DNA from 2 places in the Gordonia sp. UBA7860 genome. Region 1 is predicted to be linked to the other one. Evidence: riboswitches for the same ligand, from Rfam matches in the RefSeq annotation. Region 1 holds a riboswitch; the other holds the start of a gene.
The links. A riboswitch is a leader RNA that binds a small molecule or an ion and turns the genes downstream of it on or off. The one in region 1 is predicted to bind S-adenosylmethionine.
Positions count from the first base shown of each region.

Region 1 (13,909 bases):
AACGTTGACGGGCAACCTGGTGTGCTCGACAAGCTGATCGAGTTCGCGCGCGAAGTACCGTCGCTGCGGCGTACGTAGCGAGTACACGAGGTTGAACGGAGTAGACGGGGCAGCCACCTCGCGCAGACGGATCATCGACATCAGCGGCACGATCCCCGAGCCGCCACCGATCAGTTGGACCGGCCGCGTATTCGACGGGTCCCACGTGAACCACTGTCCGTTGGGTCCGCTGATCTCGAGCGGCTCGCCCACCTCGACCATGTCGACGAGGTAGGGCGACTCCTCGCCGTCGTCGACCTTCTCGATGGTCACCTCGATGGTGCGCGTCTCGCGGACGTCGGAAAGCGAGTATGGCCTTGCCGTCGAGTATCCGTCCTCCGCGGTGAGCCGGATGTCGACGTGTGCGCCTGCATCGGCGCTCATCGGTTCACTCAGCGCGAGTCGCAGCGATCTCGCGGTCGGAGTCTGCATCTCTGCCCCGACGACCGTCGTGATCTGCCAGCGCATTGTCAACACTCCCTCACTGTCACGAGTAGCGCTGCTCACGCCAGGGATCACCGTAGATGTGATAGCCGCGCTCTTCCCAGAATCCAGGAGCGTCATGGGGCATGAACCGCAGGCGCCGAACCCATTTCGCGCTCTTCCAGAAGTACAGATGCGGTACGAGCAGCCGTACCGGGCCACCGTGTTCAGGCGCGAGCGGCTCACCGTCGAAGGTATCTGCCAGCCAGCCCCTTCCATCTGTCAGATCAGTAAGCGGCACGTTGGTGGTGTATCCGCCGTAGCAATGTGCCATCACGTAGGCGTCCGGTGGCCACGGGAGTACCGCCAACAAGTCGTCGAAAGCAACTCCACGCCAACGGGTGTCGAACTTCGACCACCGTGTGACGCAGTGGATATCGGTCGTGATGTCCCGGTGCGGCAGGGCGAGGAAGTCCCGCCACCGGAGACTGTGTGCACGATGATCCGACGACTGAATCGTCAAGCGCCAGGAGTCAAGTGGCAGCACCGGCGTCGGCTCTGCGGACAAGACCGGGAAGTCGAGGGTCGAATACTGTCCTGGCGGCAGCCGATCGGCCATCCTGTCGCGGCGTCCGACGAAGCCGCGGTTCACTATCGCCATATGTGCAAGTGTAGGGCCGCGCCGACTTTTCGCAGGTCATGGGCGTATAGTCTGGTTCAACTGATTTGCACTCATAGCCGACGTACTCGCGTGGTCGTGTGTTGGTCACCGTCGGGTTTTGGTCACCGGCGAACGCGGCGTCACAGCCGGTCAGGAGAGTGTCCGGTGGTCACGTTGGGTCCCACCCGGGTTCGGTTCACCACTGATCGCAGCGCCCCGATCGCCGGGGCGTGGTATCCGTACACTGCGAACCTCGCCGATGAACTGAGCAGTCTGTCCGGTGCGGCGGCGCCCCGACTCGGCGAGGTCACCTCGATATCCGTGCACTGGCAAAGCTACCGGCGCTACCCCGGTCTCGACTCTGCAGACTCTCCGACGGTTCCGCCGCTCATGACGCTCAACGGCTCCCACCGAAACGCGACGCTGCTCGTGATTCCGTGCCGCACGGCGTCGTCGTTGGCGGCGATCCTGATGCACCTCGCCAGCGACAGCGAACTTCCCGACGGGCACATGCATTCGCTGGAATCCAAGCGCGGCCGACGCATTCTGTCGATAGCGAGCCAGTACATGGCCTCACTCGACGGGACCGCCAGCGCAGCGACCAGCTGACGCCACCCGCCCGGCGCCCAAGCCTCATTCGTCTTCCATGCCACGCTGTGCCAGTTCGTTGGCATCGGCCCATCCGACGATGTCGCCGCGCCCGATCGCGAGGGCGAGCAACTCCGGGAAGGCGTCGGGCGTACACGCGAACGCCGGAACACCCATGGCACCCAGCGCTCCTGCGATGTCGCGATCGAACGACGGCGCTCCCTCGTCCGACAGCGCCAGCAACACGATGACCTGCACGCCGTCGGCCTGCAGCTGCGCGATCCGCTTGAGCATCTCGTCGCGGATTCCGCCCTCGTACAGGTCCGAGATGAGCACGAAGATGCTGTCATTGGGCCTGCTGATGAGGGTTTGGCAGTAAGCGATCGCGCGATTGATGTCGGTTCCGCCGCCTAGCGTCGCGCCGAACAGCACGTCCACGGGGTCGTCGAGTTGACCGGTGAGGTCGACGACCTCGGTGTCGAAGAGCACCAACGACGTCCGAACCGACCGCATCGTGGCAATCACCGCTCCAAAGATCGACGCGTACACGATCGATTGGGCCATCGATCCGGACTGGTCGATCGCGATGACGATGTCTTTGCTGACCATTTGTGAACGGCGACCGTGGCCGACGAGCCGTTCGGGAACAACGGTCTTGTACTCCGGTAAGTAGTTGTGCAGATTGCGAGCGATCGTTGCGTTCCAATCGATGTCGCGGAACATCGGTCGGGTCACCCGGGCTGCGCGGTCGATGGCTGCGCCGACTGCGCTTCGGGTGCGGTGGGCGATGCGTCGTTCCACCTCGTCGACCACCTTGCGCACCAACGCTCGCGCCGAAGCCTTCGAACTCGCCGGAATCGCCCGCCCGAGTGCCATGAGCGTGGTGACCATCTCGATGTCGGGTTCGACCGCATCGATCAGTTCGGGTTCTGCGAGCAGCGAGTACAGGTTCAGCCGCTCGACGGCGTCGTGTTGCATCACCTGAACAACGGTTTGCGGGAAGTACTTTCGTATGTCGCCGAGCCATCGGGCGACCGACGGAGCCGACTTGCCCAACCCACCCCTGCGCGACGCGTCGGCGTCATACAGCGCCGACAGCGCACCGTCCATAGCGGCATCGGAGCCGGTCAGCGACGGAAGTTGTTCTGCCGCTGCATCTCCGAGCACCAAGCGCCAGCGTCTGGCGCGCACGTCTCGTGTGCCGTCGGTCATCGCAACCCCAATATGTCGGCGACAACGCGCACCGCAGGCGCGGCGAGATCGGGATCGAAGGTCGTCGTGCTGGCCGGAAGGCCGTCGGTGCGGTCGAGTGATGCGACCCGGTTGCCGATGTTGCGACGCACCGAAGTGTCGAACAGCCCGAAAGTCCTGCGCAGCAACGGCAGAACGTCGGTGAAGTCACGCTCGCCGAGCGTGCTCAGCCACTCGTCGAGGATCACCAACAGATCGCGGTCGTGGACGAGCAGCAGCCCACCGTCACCCAGAAAGCCGTCGATCCATTGGGTTTTCGACGTCGGGGTGGCTCCCGTCGACAACGCGAACTGCAACCGGCCGGCGGCGTCGGCGGCATCGATGTGTCCGCCGTCAAGCAGCAATCGCGTGGCTCGGCCGACCAACAGACCGTTCACATCACACCGGTCGGCGATCGTGCGCAGTGCCCCGATCCAGCGGCCCATGTCCTGCTCGTCGAGCAGGACCACCGTCTCGTGGGTGGCGTCGAGATGCGCTTTCAGGGCTTTCGCAGCGTCATCGTTGAGACTCGAGATGGCGGCGGGGATGCCGACGCAGATGCGGGTGAGCAACGACGATGCGACGAGGTGCAGCGAGGCGGTGTCGGTGCCGCGGACGTCTCCGTAGCGCTGCGCGCGTCCGAGTGCTGGTAGTGCCTGCATCAGGTGCGCGACGTCGTGGTCGACGGCGGCTCGCTCGTCGAGTGCGGTCAGGACAGGCGCCACCGCATCGACGAGTTCGGCGAGAAGTGCCGACTCCAACGCTTCGGTGACCTCACCCAACGTGTCGGCGCTCGTTGCCTTGTCGACGATCTTGGCGGTGGCGGCGCCCAGCACCGTCGTGCCCCACACCGAGGCCATCACGACGTCGATGACGTAGTCGGGTCGCCATGCGACGATCCAGCCCTCTTTGAATGTGCCCATTCCGGTCACGTCGCGGGGTTCGCCCCACTCGACGCCGAGCACGAGGAGCCGGTGCAGCAGCAGGGATTTGGCCATGTCGGCCGGTTTGCGAAGATCCAACGCCAGCTCTTTGGCCACCGGATCGATCTTGAGTCGCGCCGACCGCGCCGTCGCGGTGACATCGGCCTGCAGCGGGACAACGGGAGCGTCGTCGGGAACCGATCCGAGCCGCTCCCCGATGACGGCCTCGCGATACATCATGTCGGACAGTCCGGTATCGCCGTCGAGCATCACGGCGTGGGTCGCCTCCGTGACCTCTGCCAATCCAGGCAGCGGTCGGTGTCGCATCACCGCGAGAGCTTCCGCCAGTCGTGCAGTCTCGATGATGTGGGCCGACGACACGTCGATGTCTTTGTCGCGCAACAGTCGTGCCTGGTGGATCAGCCAGCGCACGATCACATCGTCGGACGTGGTGAACAAGTGGTGATACCAACCCGGTGAGATCACACCCGCCCCGTACCCGGACGCGCTGGCGATGCGCGAATGGGTCCACGGTACCCACGCGACCTTGCTACGAACCTTGGGCGTTCCCTTCAGGATTCGTGTATCGCCGGCAGCGGGCGGCAACTTCCCCGACAGAGCCGGTGCATGCCATGCACCACAGACGACGGCGACGCGTTCGACACCCGGCCGCTTCAACGTCGTGCGGAGTACCTGACGCATGTGGGCTTCGCGGCGTTCGTCGTGGAGTTCCTCCGGGTCGGACTCGTCGGGCGAGCGCAAGAAGTCGTCCTCGCGCAGCGCGGCCATCGCCTCGGCTATCGCCGCGAATCCTTCTGCTTCGCCGCGTGTTTCGACGACGTCGTCCCACCAGCGCTCCGGGTCGGAGTAGCCGGCCGCGGTGGCAAGCGTGCGCACCGGGTTGATCCGAACCCGACCAGGCGCATCCTCACCGGGTTCGCGCGGCTCCCCCGGAGTCGGGTCGGCGGGTGTCTGACCCGTCTCGGTGCGGTGTGCGAGCACCATCGTCGTGGGAAGGTCGCAGAACGCGACGTGCACTCGGGCGCGCACCGCCCAGCGCATGGCCTGCCATTCCGGCGAGAACTCGGCGAACGGCCAGAACGCGGCACGCGACGGATCGTCTGCCGCGTATCCGAGGAGGGCGACGGGGGGCGACATGCCCGGGTCGACGACGGCTGGGATCAGATCCGACGCATCGGCAGGCCCCTCGATGAGAACGGCGTCTGGCGCAATGCGATCGAGTTCGCTGCGTACCGCGCGGGCCGAACCCGGCCCGTGGTGTCGGATGCCAAGCACGTAGGTACCCGGCGGGGCGTGCGAGTCGACGAGAGGTGCGGACATGCGGGTCAGCGGAGCGCCCCGCGCGCGGCGCGGTAGAAGTCGGCCCAGTCGGAGCGTTCTCGCACAACGCTTTCCAGGTACTCGGTCCAGATCACCGAATCGGCTCCCGGGTCTTTGATCACCGCGCCCTGGATACCCGCTGCCACGTCGGCGGGCCGGAGCACGCCGTCGCCGAAGTGTGCCGACATCGCGATGCCGTGGGTGATGACCGAGATGGCCTCCGCGGTCGACAGTGTGCCGCTGGGTTGCTTCACCTTCGACCGCCCATCCTCGGTGACCCCGGAGCGCAACTCGCGGAAGACGGTGACCACGCGTCGGATCTCGTCTGCGGCAGAGGGCAATTCGGGAAGCTCCAGCGACTTTCCCAGTGCAGCAACACGTTGAGTCACGATATCGACTTCGTCCTCGGCCGAGGCGGGCAGCGGCAACACCACCGTGTTGAAGCGGCGTCGGAGCGCCGACGACAGGTCGTTGACTCCGCGGTCACGATCGTTGGCCGTCGCGATCACGCTGAATCCCTTGGTGGCCTGCACCTCTATCCCGAGTTCCGGCACCGGCAGCGTCTTCTCCGAGAGGATGGTGATCAGCGCGTCCTGCACGTCGGAGGGGATACGCGTGAGCTCCTCGAGTCGCGCGATCTTGCCCTCCCGCATCGCCACCATGATCGGTGAGGGCACCAGTGCCTCGTTCGACGGTCCCTCGGCGAGCAGCCGGGCGTAGTTCCAGCCGTAGCGGATCGCCTCCTCGGGCGTGCCTGCCGTCCCCTGCACCAACAGCGTCGACGTCCCACTGATCGCTGCCGCAAGGTGCTCGGACACCCAGGTTTTCGCTGTTCCGGGCACCCCGAGAAGGAGCAGTGCGCGGTCGGTGGCCAACGTCGCCACGGCCACCTCCATCAGCCGTCGGGGTCCGATGTACTTCGGTGAGATCACCGTGCCGTCGTCGAGAGTGCCGCCGAGAAGGTAGGTGACGACCGCCGACGGCGACAGCAGCCAATTGGCAGGGCGGCTAGCGGTGTCTGTGCGGGCCAGTGCCGCGAGTTCGTCGGCGTAGAGCTGCTCGGCGTGTGGTCGGAGCAGATCGTCTGCAGTGGTCATGCGAACTCCCTCGTGAGGACGATACGGATACGGATGGACTCGGCCAGGCGGGCGAACTGTGCGGGCGCGGTCGCGACACGCGCACCCACCGCACGCACGGCGTCGCGCCACGCATCGGTGGCCGGGAGGCCAACCGACATCAGGTCGAACAGTTCTGCCGTGGGCCCGCTGCGCGCGGTTCCCGACACGGTGGCGGCGAGCAGGCGTAGTGAGGCGTGCGCGATGTTCTCCGGCCACGGGGTCGGCAGGACGCGCAGAGCCGCGAGGCGTCGGTCGTCGGGTAGGTCGTCGAAGGCACGTGACACCTCCAGCGGATCGGCGGCCACGAAGACGACCGGTAGCGCATCGGGGTGTGTCATCAGTGCAGTCGCCCAGCGCCGATCGTCGAATGTCACTGCGGCGTGGCTCAATCCGACGACGAGCGGGCTCTGGTCAGAACCGATTGCTGCGACGATCTGCGCCGGTGACATTGCGAACCTTTTTTCCCAGAGCGACGGCCGAATCCGTGACACCAGCTGCGCGAGCACGTGGGCGCCGACCCCACGCCTTGCGTTTGACGGCACGGTCAGCGTGAGTCCGTCGCGTGCGAGCGCCGCATTCGGCTCAGTAGGCAGCGTCGCCTGCAGCACGGGGCGTCGGCGCATGAGGTGCCGTTCTTCGTTGAGCAACAGTAATTTCGACGCCGCGTCGAGGATGCGCTGCTGGTGCGCCGAGCCGTCGATGTGGTCGAGAATTCCGGCCGCAGTTGTCCTGACATTGCTGCGCCGATCGTCGAGCGCGCGCTCGAGCAGGGGCTCGTCGGACAACGACGGCGTGCGACCGAGGATGGGCAGTAACAGTTCACGACTGGGTCCGTCTTCTGTGCGCCATGCGGATTCGAGGAGTTCTCGCGCAGCATCTGGGTCGCGCTCCCGCAGCGATCGCAGGTAGGACGCACGCTCGTCGGGTTCGCCATGGGTCCACGCGGAGGTATCTGCGATGTCGCCCGACGTCGAGGGGGCGTCGAGCACGGCTTTCAGCTCGGGGGCTTGTTCGGCCAGCCATCGTCCGCGTGGACCGACGAAAGTGGTTACCGCAGCGCGGATCTCGACCCTGCGCGCGGTACGGGCGAGGAGCGTCGGGAGCATGCGTGCGGGAGGCCGGACGTGCGACCGCGCGAGCAGGTCGAAGCACCAGAGTTCGAGCTGCGGCGACAGCATCATCGCGCGGTCGAGGTTGCCTGCGATCTGATCGGAGATGCGCGGCCTCGGGTCGTCTGGCGAGGCGGGGATGGGTTCGGCAGCGATCGTCGGCGGCCCGCTCGCGCACCGTGCGACGGCGCTCAGTGCCGCGATCTGCAGGGTTGTGACCGCCGGGTCAGCGACTTCATCTGGCAGATGCGCCTCGATCACGGGATCGACGCCGTGCGTGGTGATCGGTCGGCTGCGGACGCCGACGAGCGCGGCCGAGACCACCTCGTCCCAGGTACTCATACGGCAGCCATCCTCATACGCGGACCACACCGCCGCCGACGATCACCGACTCGACGTCGAGTCCGTCTGTTCCGAGACTCCCGAAGATCGGTACCCGCGCGCCTCCGGTGAGCGCGAGTAGCAGGGGCCAGCGCTCGCCCGTCACGAGGATGTCGATTGCGTCGCCCGTGTGATCGATTGCCGCCGGTCGGCCCGCGACGGTGCGACCGAGTCGCGCGTCGAGCACCACCGGCCACCGCCGCGCCCACGGATCGTCGGCGATCGCCTGCGCGTGGGCGCGCCTGGCCGCGGCGATGTCGGAGAGCACGAGCATGCCGAGCGGATCGGGATGTGGGAGTGCGTCGGGCTGCGGTGACTCTGCGTCGGGCTGCGGTGACTCTGCGTCGTCGTAGAGGCAGCGCAGCAGAGGCGAGCCCGGGTAGAAGTGCATCGCCGCGACCAGCGTTGCGCCCACCCTGGGACGCATCGGCAATACGCCGCCCTTGGGCGCGTAATCGAGCAGGACACCGAAGCGCTTGGTCTTCGCACCCCAGATCCAGGTTCGCCGAGTCTGGAGCCGGTCGTCGTCGGTGTCTCGACGGCCGAGGCACAACCACGTGTCTGTGATGCCCTCGGCGGCGAGGACATCCGCTTTGGCGACGGGATAGCCGATGTGTCGGCGGACCGTGGCGGCGAGATCGGCAGGTAGGAGGTCGAGCCGCTGATGTGCGGCGCTCAACGACCACAGGCTGCCGAACTCTTCCAGTAGGCGTGCCGGCCAGTCGACGCCGCTCGTGGGTCCCGCGAACAACTCGGGTAGCGCTCGGATCTTGGACGCCAACCCCGGGGCCTGGGCATCGACCAGCCGTGCGGCGACGCCGTCGAATCGGCCGTAGGCGTCGACGTCGGTGCCCGCCAGGCCGTGGCCGAGCTGGTCGGTGAGCCAGAGTTGCAATTCGTCGATACCGCTGCCGACACGGCGGACGCGTTGCGCTGCGGTCGAGGCCGCGCGGCCGGGATCTTTGGAGGCGGCCGGCTGCGCGGGCGCGGCGGACTGCCGCTCGCGTCTCGCGGCGAGCCATGCTGCGGCGTGGTCAGCGGGCTGCGCGGCATCGGCAACTTCACCTTGTGCCCACAGCAGCAGGAGTCCGAGAGCGTGTTTGCACGGGAACTTCCGTGACGGACACGAGCACTTGAAGGCCGGCGAGGTGAGTTCGACGATGGTCTGGTACGGCGTTTTGCCGCTGCCCTTGCAGTGACCCCACACCAGCGAATCGGCTGCACCGGTGCCTGACCAGGGCGTCGGGGTGGCCAGCTTCTGACCGGCCTTGGCCGACGAGGCGTCGGGCGCGAGCGCCAGCACCTCGTCAGTGGTCCACCTGTCCCCCATGCAGTTCAGACAACCACACGGGACTGACATCCGCGGGCGAGGCCAGTTGCGTGGATGACGGTGACGTCAGCGACTGCGCGGGTGTCAGAAAGTACTCGGCGTCAAAAACTACTTGGGGGATTGATGGTCGACTTGTCGACGCCTGTGTCCGGGACACCCCACTTCGCGAAGATCTTGGCGTAGTCGCCGGTCTTGATGAGCTTGTTGACGGCGTCGGACAGCGGTTTGGCCAGGCCCGAGTCCTTGGCGGTGACGAATCCGACTGGCGTCGAGCTGATCTGGCCGAGGAATTTGGTTCCCTCGACGTGCTTTTCGTCGTACTTCAGGCTCAGGACCGGGCCGAAGAAGAGGTCCACCTTGCCGTTGGCCAGACCCAGGAAGATGGGGGCGGTGTCGTTGAAGTACTGGACAGTCCAGGGCTTCTTGCCGATCTTCGCGCAGTCGCCGACGTGCGAGCTGAGCAGGGTCTGGAAGGTCGACCCGGGCGTGGTGGCGATGGTGTAGCCGCAAACGTCGGTGATTGTGGAGACCTTTTGCAGGTCTACGTGAGACGAGCCGAGAAACCCCTGGCCGTCGTTGAGGTAGGTCGAGAAGTCGAGGACCTTCTCGCGCTCGGCGGTGACACCGAAATTCGCCTGTCCCACTTGGTATTTTCCATTCTGGACACCGGGGATGATCGAGGCGAAGGTGCCGTACTGCACGTTCCAGTTGATGCCGAGGACCTTGCCGATCGCGGTGCGCAGGTCGAGGTCGAGCCCGACGTTCTTGTCGTCGACCACACCGCCGTGTCGCAGATTCGACGTTCCCGGGGTCTGAGTGGTCCCGACGGTCAGCGAGCCTGCCGTGCGCACACTTTGGGGTAGTTCGGCACTGATTGAATCGTCCTTGGCAATGCTGGTCGTGATGTCCTGTGTCGGAACGGCAGACGCCTCCGCGGTCGCGGAGGGGTCGTCGGACGAACCGCAGCCGCTCAACGCCACGCTCCCGATCACAGCCGTGATGGCCAGCAGAGTGAGGATGCGGGGGCGGTGGGTCATCATCTGGATCCTTTGTGTGAGAACTGTTCTTGCATGTGGGGACTCGTCCGGGTGCAGGTGGTCTATGGCCGTCACAGCACTGCGGAGAGGAACGCCCTGGTGCGCTCGTGTTGCGGATCGTCGAGAATCTCTGCGGGAAACCCTGATTCGACGATCCGTCCGCCGTCGAGGAAGATCGCCTGGTCGGCCACCTCGCGGGCGAATCCGATCTCGTGGGTGACGATCACCATGGTCATGCCGCTGCGTGCGAGATCGCGGATGACAGCGAGGACCTCGCCGACGAGTTCGGGGTCGAGCGCACTGGTCGGCTCGTCGAACAGCAGCAGGCGCGGCTCGAGAGCCAAGGCGCGTGCGATGGCGACGCGCTGCTGTTGTCCGCCGGAGAGCTGGCGCGGGTAGGCGTCTTCGCGGCCGGCCATGCCGACTCGTTCGAGGAGATCGCTCGCGCGTGCCTGCGCCTCGCGACGCGATATGCCTGCCGCCAACGGGCCCTCGATCACGTTCTGCAGCACCGTCATATGGCCGAACAGGTTGAACTGCTGGAACACCATCCCGATTGTCGAACGCTGCCGCGCGATCTCGCGGTGCGACAGTTCATGCAGCTTGCCTGCCGATGGTCGGTATCCGATGATCTCGCCGCCGACCTCGACGAAGCCGTCGTCGGGCTTCTCGAGATGATTGATGCAGCGCAGCAGCGTCGACTTGCCAGAGCCCGATGGTCCGAGCAGCACGGTCACGGTGCCTGTCGGGACGTCGACGTCAATGCCGTCGAGCACCTTGTGGAGTCCGAAACTCTTGCGCAGACCTCTGACTCGCACGAGGGGAAGAGTCTCGTCGCGTTCGATGCGCAGAGGTTTGTGGCGCGCTATCGAGAAATTCACGCTCGCACCGCGCTGTCGTCGAGTCGGCGCAGATCGGTGCGCACGCGGCCGAACAGCGGAAGATTCTGACGGACCGTCGTCCAAAATCCCTGTTGCGTACGGCGATTGCCGCGCGAGTAGTGGCGTTCGACGAAGCACTGTCCGATCGACAGCAGGCTGGTGACGATGATGTACCAGATGGTCGCGACGAGCAGTAGCGGCAGGATCAGGTAGTTCTGCTGGTAGATCAACTGCGCCGAATAGAGCAGATCTTGCACCGCGATGACGCTGACGATCGACGTCGCCTTCAGCAGACCTATCAGCAGGTTTCCCGACGCCGGCACGATGGCGGGCATGGCCTGCGGCAGGATGATCCGGCGGAAGATGCGATACCTGCTCAGTCCCAACGCTTCTGCGGCCTCGGCCTGGCCGCGGTCTACGGACAGGATGCCACCGCGCACGATCTCTGCGGCGAAGGCCGCGACGTCGATGGTCAGCGCGACGAAGGCCGCGAGAACACCCGAGAACAAGTGCGCGGTGTCTGCCTTCACGAACTCGGGGCCGAACGGAATACCCAGTGACAGTTGGGGGTACAACGATGCGAGCTCGTACCAGAACAGCAGTTGAACCAGCGGCGGGATTGATCGGATCAGCCAGACGTAGCCCGCGCTTAGTGACGACAGGATGGGATTCGACGACAGTCGCATCACCGCCAGCACAATGCCCAAGGCGAAGCCGCACACCATCACTGCGGCGGTCAGCCACAGGGTGAGGCCGAGTCCGCGCAGGATCGAATCGTGAAAGAAGTAGTTGCCGACCACATCCCACTGGAATCGCGGGTTGGTGACCAGCGTGTGGATCAGCATCGCCGCGAGCACGAGCACGACCGCACTGCTCACCCACTGGCCGGGCTTGCGGGCCTTGACCAGCTTGGCGGAGAGTAGATCCGCGTCGTCCGGCCCGCGAGTGAGCGGGCGCGCGTGCGCGGCGGTGAGTTCGGTGGTCACAGTTCTCGGTCTTCGTCCTCGGCGTCGTCGTTACGGGCGGTCGAATCCCGTCGGGTTGTCACCTGGAGCACCCCACCACGACGGAGGGTTGCTGGTCAGCAAGCCAGGGCTGGGCGCTGACGCTCGTAACCGATGCCAGGTTAGTTCCAGGTCGACGCCGCGCCGAGGGTATGAATCTGCGCGATTCTTAGGGACGCGAATCAGAGCGACTGGGTGTTCGCCGCCGATTGCAGGACTGTCGTACGTTCAGGTGGATTAGCTCAAGATCGGACGAAACGACTCCGAAACCGACATCTGTTGATGCAGCGCCTTCGATCCTCTCGGGGTGGCAGCGATTAGGCTTTCGGTGTCGCTGACAAGAATCGTCGAAGCTGAGGAATCCGATGCCCGAGCTATTCGAGATCACCCGCCTGATCCGGGCCGAACCATCGGCGATCTTTGAGCTTCTGACCTCGCCGGGAGGTCACGTCGCCATCGACAGCTCAGGCATGTTGCAAAGTGCGGAGGGCTCGCCGGTCAGCGCGGTGGATGACGAATTCGTCGTCCATATGGACCGTGAGTCACTCAACGATCTCCCGATGGGCAAGTACGACGTCCGGGTGATCATCACGGGATTCGAGAAGGACCGCTGGATCGAGTGGACGATCATCGGCACGGTCCGCCCGCCCCTCGATCACCGGTACGGCTACCGGCTCGAACCGGTCGAAGAAGGCACGCTGGTCACGTCGTACTACGACTGGAGCCGCGTCACCAACGAGGACATCAAGGGCCGGTTCCCGATCATCCCCGAGGCCGGTTTGCGCGCGACGCTAGGAATTCTGGCGCGGACGGTCGAGACGCACTGACACTCAGCAGTTGCGTGGGATCCACGGGGGCATTTTCGGTACCCAGGGTCCCACGCAACATGATCGCGCGGCTCGGCCAGGTCTCAGACGACGACGAAGGACCTTCCCGAGCACGTTGTACGCGTGACCGCGCCCGACGACCCGGTGTTGGCCTGACCGCGGTTGGTCACGTCAGCTCTGACGACGATCCGACCGGGGCCGGTGTGCACGCGTTCCGCGTACGCGATGGACACCTCACCGCGGACCGGCGTGCGGCCGATCGCCACTCCGGTCTTTCCGGAGTCGAGGTTGCGCCACGTGAAACGGACGGTTTGGTCGAAGGCCGGCGTGAAGAGTTGGTTGGCATTCAGAAATTCGAAATCGACCTTGCCGTAGTCGATTACCCGCCTCGTCGGGTTCTCGACGACGCGGCCCGACTGGCCGACGCGGAGGAGGTTAGAGACGGGCAGCGGCGGGAAGTAAGGATTCTGGGAGGTCGTCGAGCACACCGTGACCGGCGGAGCCGGGTTGTAGGGCGCGGCGGATGCCTGCCCCGCGGCCAGTCCGACGCCGACCATCGCGCTCGCGGTGACGATGAATGCCCCTGCAGTTCGAGACCCGAAGGCTCGCCAGGTCCTGATGCGCCCTGTCGATGATTGCTGTGCCACCATTCGCTTCTCCTTCAGCGCCTCGGTACTGCCTGGACATACGGAGTGTCGTGGTACGACGACGAGACGTTAACCGGGGTCATTCAAACGTGGCACCACGCATCACCTCAGCGACGCGTCGTCGCCCATCACGGCACCCTCTCGACGCGGATCGGCCCCGCCGAGCCACCCGTTGCCTGAGCGCTGCAGTGCACTGAGCCCGCTGGACTGATCGTCGACCGACACCTGTTCGCCGCGTTCGCGTAGACCCTTCACGAGTGGATCGTCGGCGCCGTCGTTCGCGGTGTTGACCAACGGATGCTCACCACCGACGTTCGACGTCGGGGTGTTGGCCGTGCCGAAGTCGATCATCGAGACAGCCTGCTGTGGG
Region 1 is NZ_DLSO01000015.1:2,324-16,232, reverse strand. Features, by position in the region: gene B3T59_RS02335 (FAD-binding oxidoreductase) at 1-507, opposite strand, end outside; gene B3T59_RS02330 (sulfite oxidase-like oxidoreductase) at 527-1,123, opposite strand; gene B3T59_RS02325 (DUF5994 family protein) at 1,289-1,732, shown strand; gene B3T59_RS02320 (VWA domain-containing protein) at 1,757-2,923, opposite strand; gene B3T59_RS02315 (DUF5682 family protein) at 2,920-5,205, opposite strand; gene B3T59_RS02310 (ATP-binding protein) at 5,211-6,302, opposite strand; gene B3T59_RS02305 (DUF5691 domain-containing protein) at 6,299-7,774, opposite strand; gene B3T59_RS02300 (SWIM zinc finger family protein) at 7,788-9,143, opposite strand; gene B3T59_RS02295 (transporter substrate-binding domain-containing protein) at 9,245-10,180, opposite strand; gene B3T59_RS02290 (amino acid ABC transporter ATP-binding protein) at 10,252-11,031, opposite strand; gene B3T59_RS02285 (amino acid ABC transporter permease) at 11,058-12,047, opposite strand; SAM riboswitch class IV at 12,069-12,178, opposite strand; gene B3T59_RS02280 (hypothetical protein) at 12,431-12,892, shown strand; gene B3T59_RS02275 (hypothetical protein) at 12,976-13,542, opposite strand; gene B3T59_RS02270 (gamma-glutamyltransferase family protein) at 13,642-13,909, opposite strand, start outside.

Region 2 (3,270 bases), on a different contig from region 1:
ACGGCCTCGGCGTCAACCGAGCTCGGCGACGCCCAGCGCCCGCAGGACGGTCGCGAGCTTCGCCGACGTCTCGTCGAGCTCCGCCTGCGGCTCCGACCCGGCGACGATGCCGCCGCCCGCCCAGGTGCGGACGTGGTGACGGTCGTCGGACAGTTCGAGCGAACGGATCGTCACCATCCACTCGCCGTCGCCGGCGGCGCCCGACCATCCGACGGCGCCAGCGTAGAATCCACGACGCTCCTCGTGGGTCGAGATGAATTGTGCTGCAACATCTCCCGGTGTTCCACACACTGCAGGGGTCGGGCTCAACAACAGCGCGAGGTCGAGGGCGGTGATCGTCGGGTCGGTCAGCACACCGCGAATCGGTGTCGCCAGATGCCACATCTCGCCGGTCGAGACGAGCGACGGCTGATCGGACACGTCGAGTTCGCGACAGATCGGCTCGAGCGCATCACGAAGATGCTCGACGACGAATGCGTGCTCGGCCCGGTCCTTCGTCGAAGCCAGCAGTGCGCGCCCGGCGGCGTGATCGACGTCGGGGTCTGCTGATCGCGCCGCCGATCCGGCATAGGGACGGCACGTCACCTCCAGACCTTGCTTGCGCAGCAACACTTCTGGGCTCGCTCCGAGGAGCCATCGGGCTCGCGGGTCGGTGTGCTCGTCGACGCTGAGGTCGACGAGAAACGCAGAGTGCTCGGCGTTTCCGTACGCCAGTGCCTCGAGAAGTCGATCCGGGTCGACGGGCGGTTCGACGTCGAATTCGACGGCGCGGGCGAGCACGACCTTCGACAACGCCCCCGCGTCGATCTCGTCGATGGCACGTGCGACCCGGTCCCGATGCGTCGCGGCGTCGGGAATCAGCGTGACGTGCTCGGCGTGGGCGGGTTCGGGTGCTTTCCCCATGATCGCAGAACCGCTGTGCGTGATGGTCTCGGGAACCAGCAGCGCGGCGTCGTCGGCCGAGGTGAACCCGATCGCCCCCGTGATGGCGCCGATGCGCCCGGAACGCAACGCCTCGGCGGCCTCGGTGGCATCGGTGAATCCCGCTGATGCGCCGCGCGCACGAACCGTGCCGTGCGGCCTGGACAGGACGAATACCTCCGAAGCTGGCATGGATTCACGCTACCGGTTGCGTGGAAGTGCAACCGCGTACAGGCCGATCAGGCTGGCGCACAGAATCTGGGTCACTAACACGCTCGGTGATCGCGCCCTCGGCCGCCTTTCGTCCACGCTGAGCGAAAGTTGACAGCTCAGCGTCGTGTCGGTGATCCTGGGAACAGGTCATGAGTGCCAGCGACAAGCCCCGGCTAGCTGGTCGGCAACCCTCCTCCGCGGTGGGGTGCTCCGGGTGACGACCTGGCCGTGCCCAGGGTGGGTACGGCAAGCGTGGATTCCAAGGAGACTATTCGATGACTGCTGTCGTCACCCGTTCGCACACCGATTTCTCACAGGTCAAGGCTATTTCGACTACGCAGAGCCCGACTATCGCCCCACTTGCAGAGGTTGTCGGCGCCGCCGAATGCGCGCCGCTTTCCGACGGTACGACGGTGCGCTACGCCAAGTTCGACTACGCCGCCAGCGCCCCGGCGCTCACCGCGGTGGCGCGCGCCGTTGCCGACTCGCTGAGCACCTACGCCAGCGTGCACCGCGGCGCCGGACACCTGTCGCAGGTCACGACGCGCCGCTACGAGGAGTGCCGCGAGACGGTTCGACGCTTCGTCCGCGGTCGCGCCGACGACGCCGTCGTGTTCACCCGCAACACCACCGACGCGATCAACCTCGCGGCGCATGTGACGCCCGGCGACGTCGTCGTTCTCGACATCGAGCACCATGCGAACCTGCTCCCGTGGGTCGAACGCAAGGACAAGTGGACCCGCATCGTCGAAGTTGCTTCGACCATCGACGACACCCTTGCCGCCGTCGAGCGTGAACTGGCAGCCAAGCCCGCCGCGCTACTGGCGGTGACCGCGGCGTCGAACGTGACCGGCGAGGTCCTCCCGATCTCGCGACTCGCATCGATCGCGCACCGGCACGGAGCCCGAATCCTCGTCGACGCAGCGCAACTCGTCGCTCATCGCCCGGTGTCGATCGTCAGTCACGGCATCGACTACCTCGTCTTCTCGGGGCACAAGCTCTACGCGCCGTTCGGTGCAGGTGTGCTGATCGGACGCACCGACTGGCTCGACGCCGCGCAGCCGTATCTGGCAGGCGGAGGCGCCACGGCAGATGTCGACGTCGAGGCGGGCTGCGCGTCGGTGTCGTGGCATACGGGCGCCGCGCGTCACGAAGCGGGATCTCCTAATGTGTTGGGCGCCATCGCGATTGCTGCCGCGTGCGACGCGATCGCCGATCTCGGACACGAGTGGATCGGCGCACACGAGGCGTACCTGTGCGCACAACTCGACGCCGGACTCGCCGAGATCGACGGCGTCACCCCGTTGCGTGTTTTCGACGACGGCCTCGAGCGCGTCGGCATCGCAGGCTTCACAGTCGACGGCCACACCCCGCGCGAGGTCGCGGAGTACCTGAGCTCCGAACACGGCATCGGCGTGCGCGACGGAAAGTTCTGCGCGCACCCGCTTCTCGACCGACTCGGCCATCCCGACGGTGCCGTGCGCGCGAGCTTCGGGCTCGGCAGCTCGTCCGACGACGTCGACCGCCTGCTCCACGCGTTGCGCTGCCTGAGCGATCGCAGCGCCGACGCCCCCGACATCCACCACCGAAAGGCACACTCGTGACGATCCAATCGAGTTCTCCGACAGACATTCTCGCCGACCAGCTCCTCGCTGCCGACACCGGCGTCATCACCATCGGCCGCCCGGCGCTGCGGGTTGCGATTGTCGGCGACGCCGCTGCGACGGAACTGCCCATCGTCGTACGACGTTCGACGCTGCGCGACGCTCAGCGGACCCGCTCGCTACTGCGGGCCGGCACCCGTGACACCGCGAACTTCTCGGTCGCATTGGCTGTCGAGGTTGCGATCGCACCGCATCCGGGGTCGGCGCGTGCGTCCGTCGCCTCGGTGCCGGTTGCGGGTGATTCCGCAGAAACCGTGCGTTACGTCGGCACCCCACACGGCCTGGCCACACTGATCCGCGACATCTACGCGGCCGAGGTCGCCGACGCCGTGCTCATCGTGCCGATCGACGGCTCGGCCACCGAGCACCGCGTGCGCGCAGAGGTGCTGCCGCAGTTCGAGTCTCGCCGGGCTGCGTGATCTCGACAGGCTCGATCAGCGGGTAAGACCCTCGGTCGGCGGGTCGGGCTCGG
Region 2 is NZ_DLSO01000014.1:49,898-53,167, reverse strand. Features, by position in the region: gene B3T59_RS02145 (isochorismate synthase) at 13-1,113, opposite strand; SAM riboswitch class IV at 1,280-1,393, shown strand; gene B3T59_RS02140 (aminotransferase class V-fold PLP-dependent enzyme) at 1,410-2,738, shown strand; gene B3T59_RS02135 (hypothetical protein) at 2,735-3,217, shown strand.
Region 2: another riboswitch for S-adenosylmethionine. It lies ahead of B3T59_RS02140 (aminotransferase class V-fold PLP-dependent enzyme); the one in region 1 lies ahead of B3T59_RS02285 (amino acid ABC transporter permease).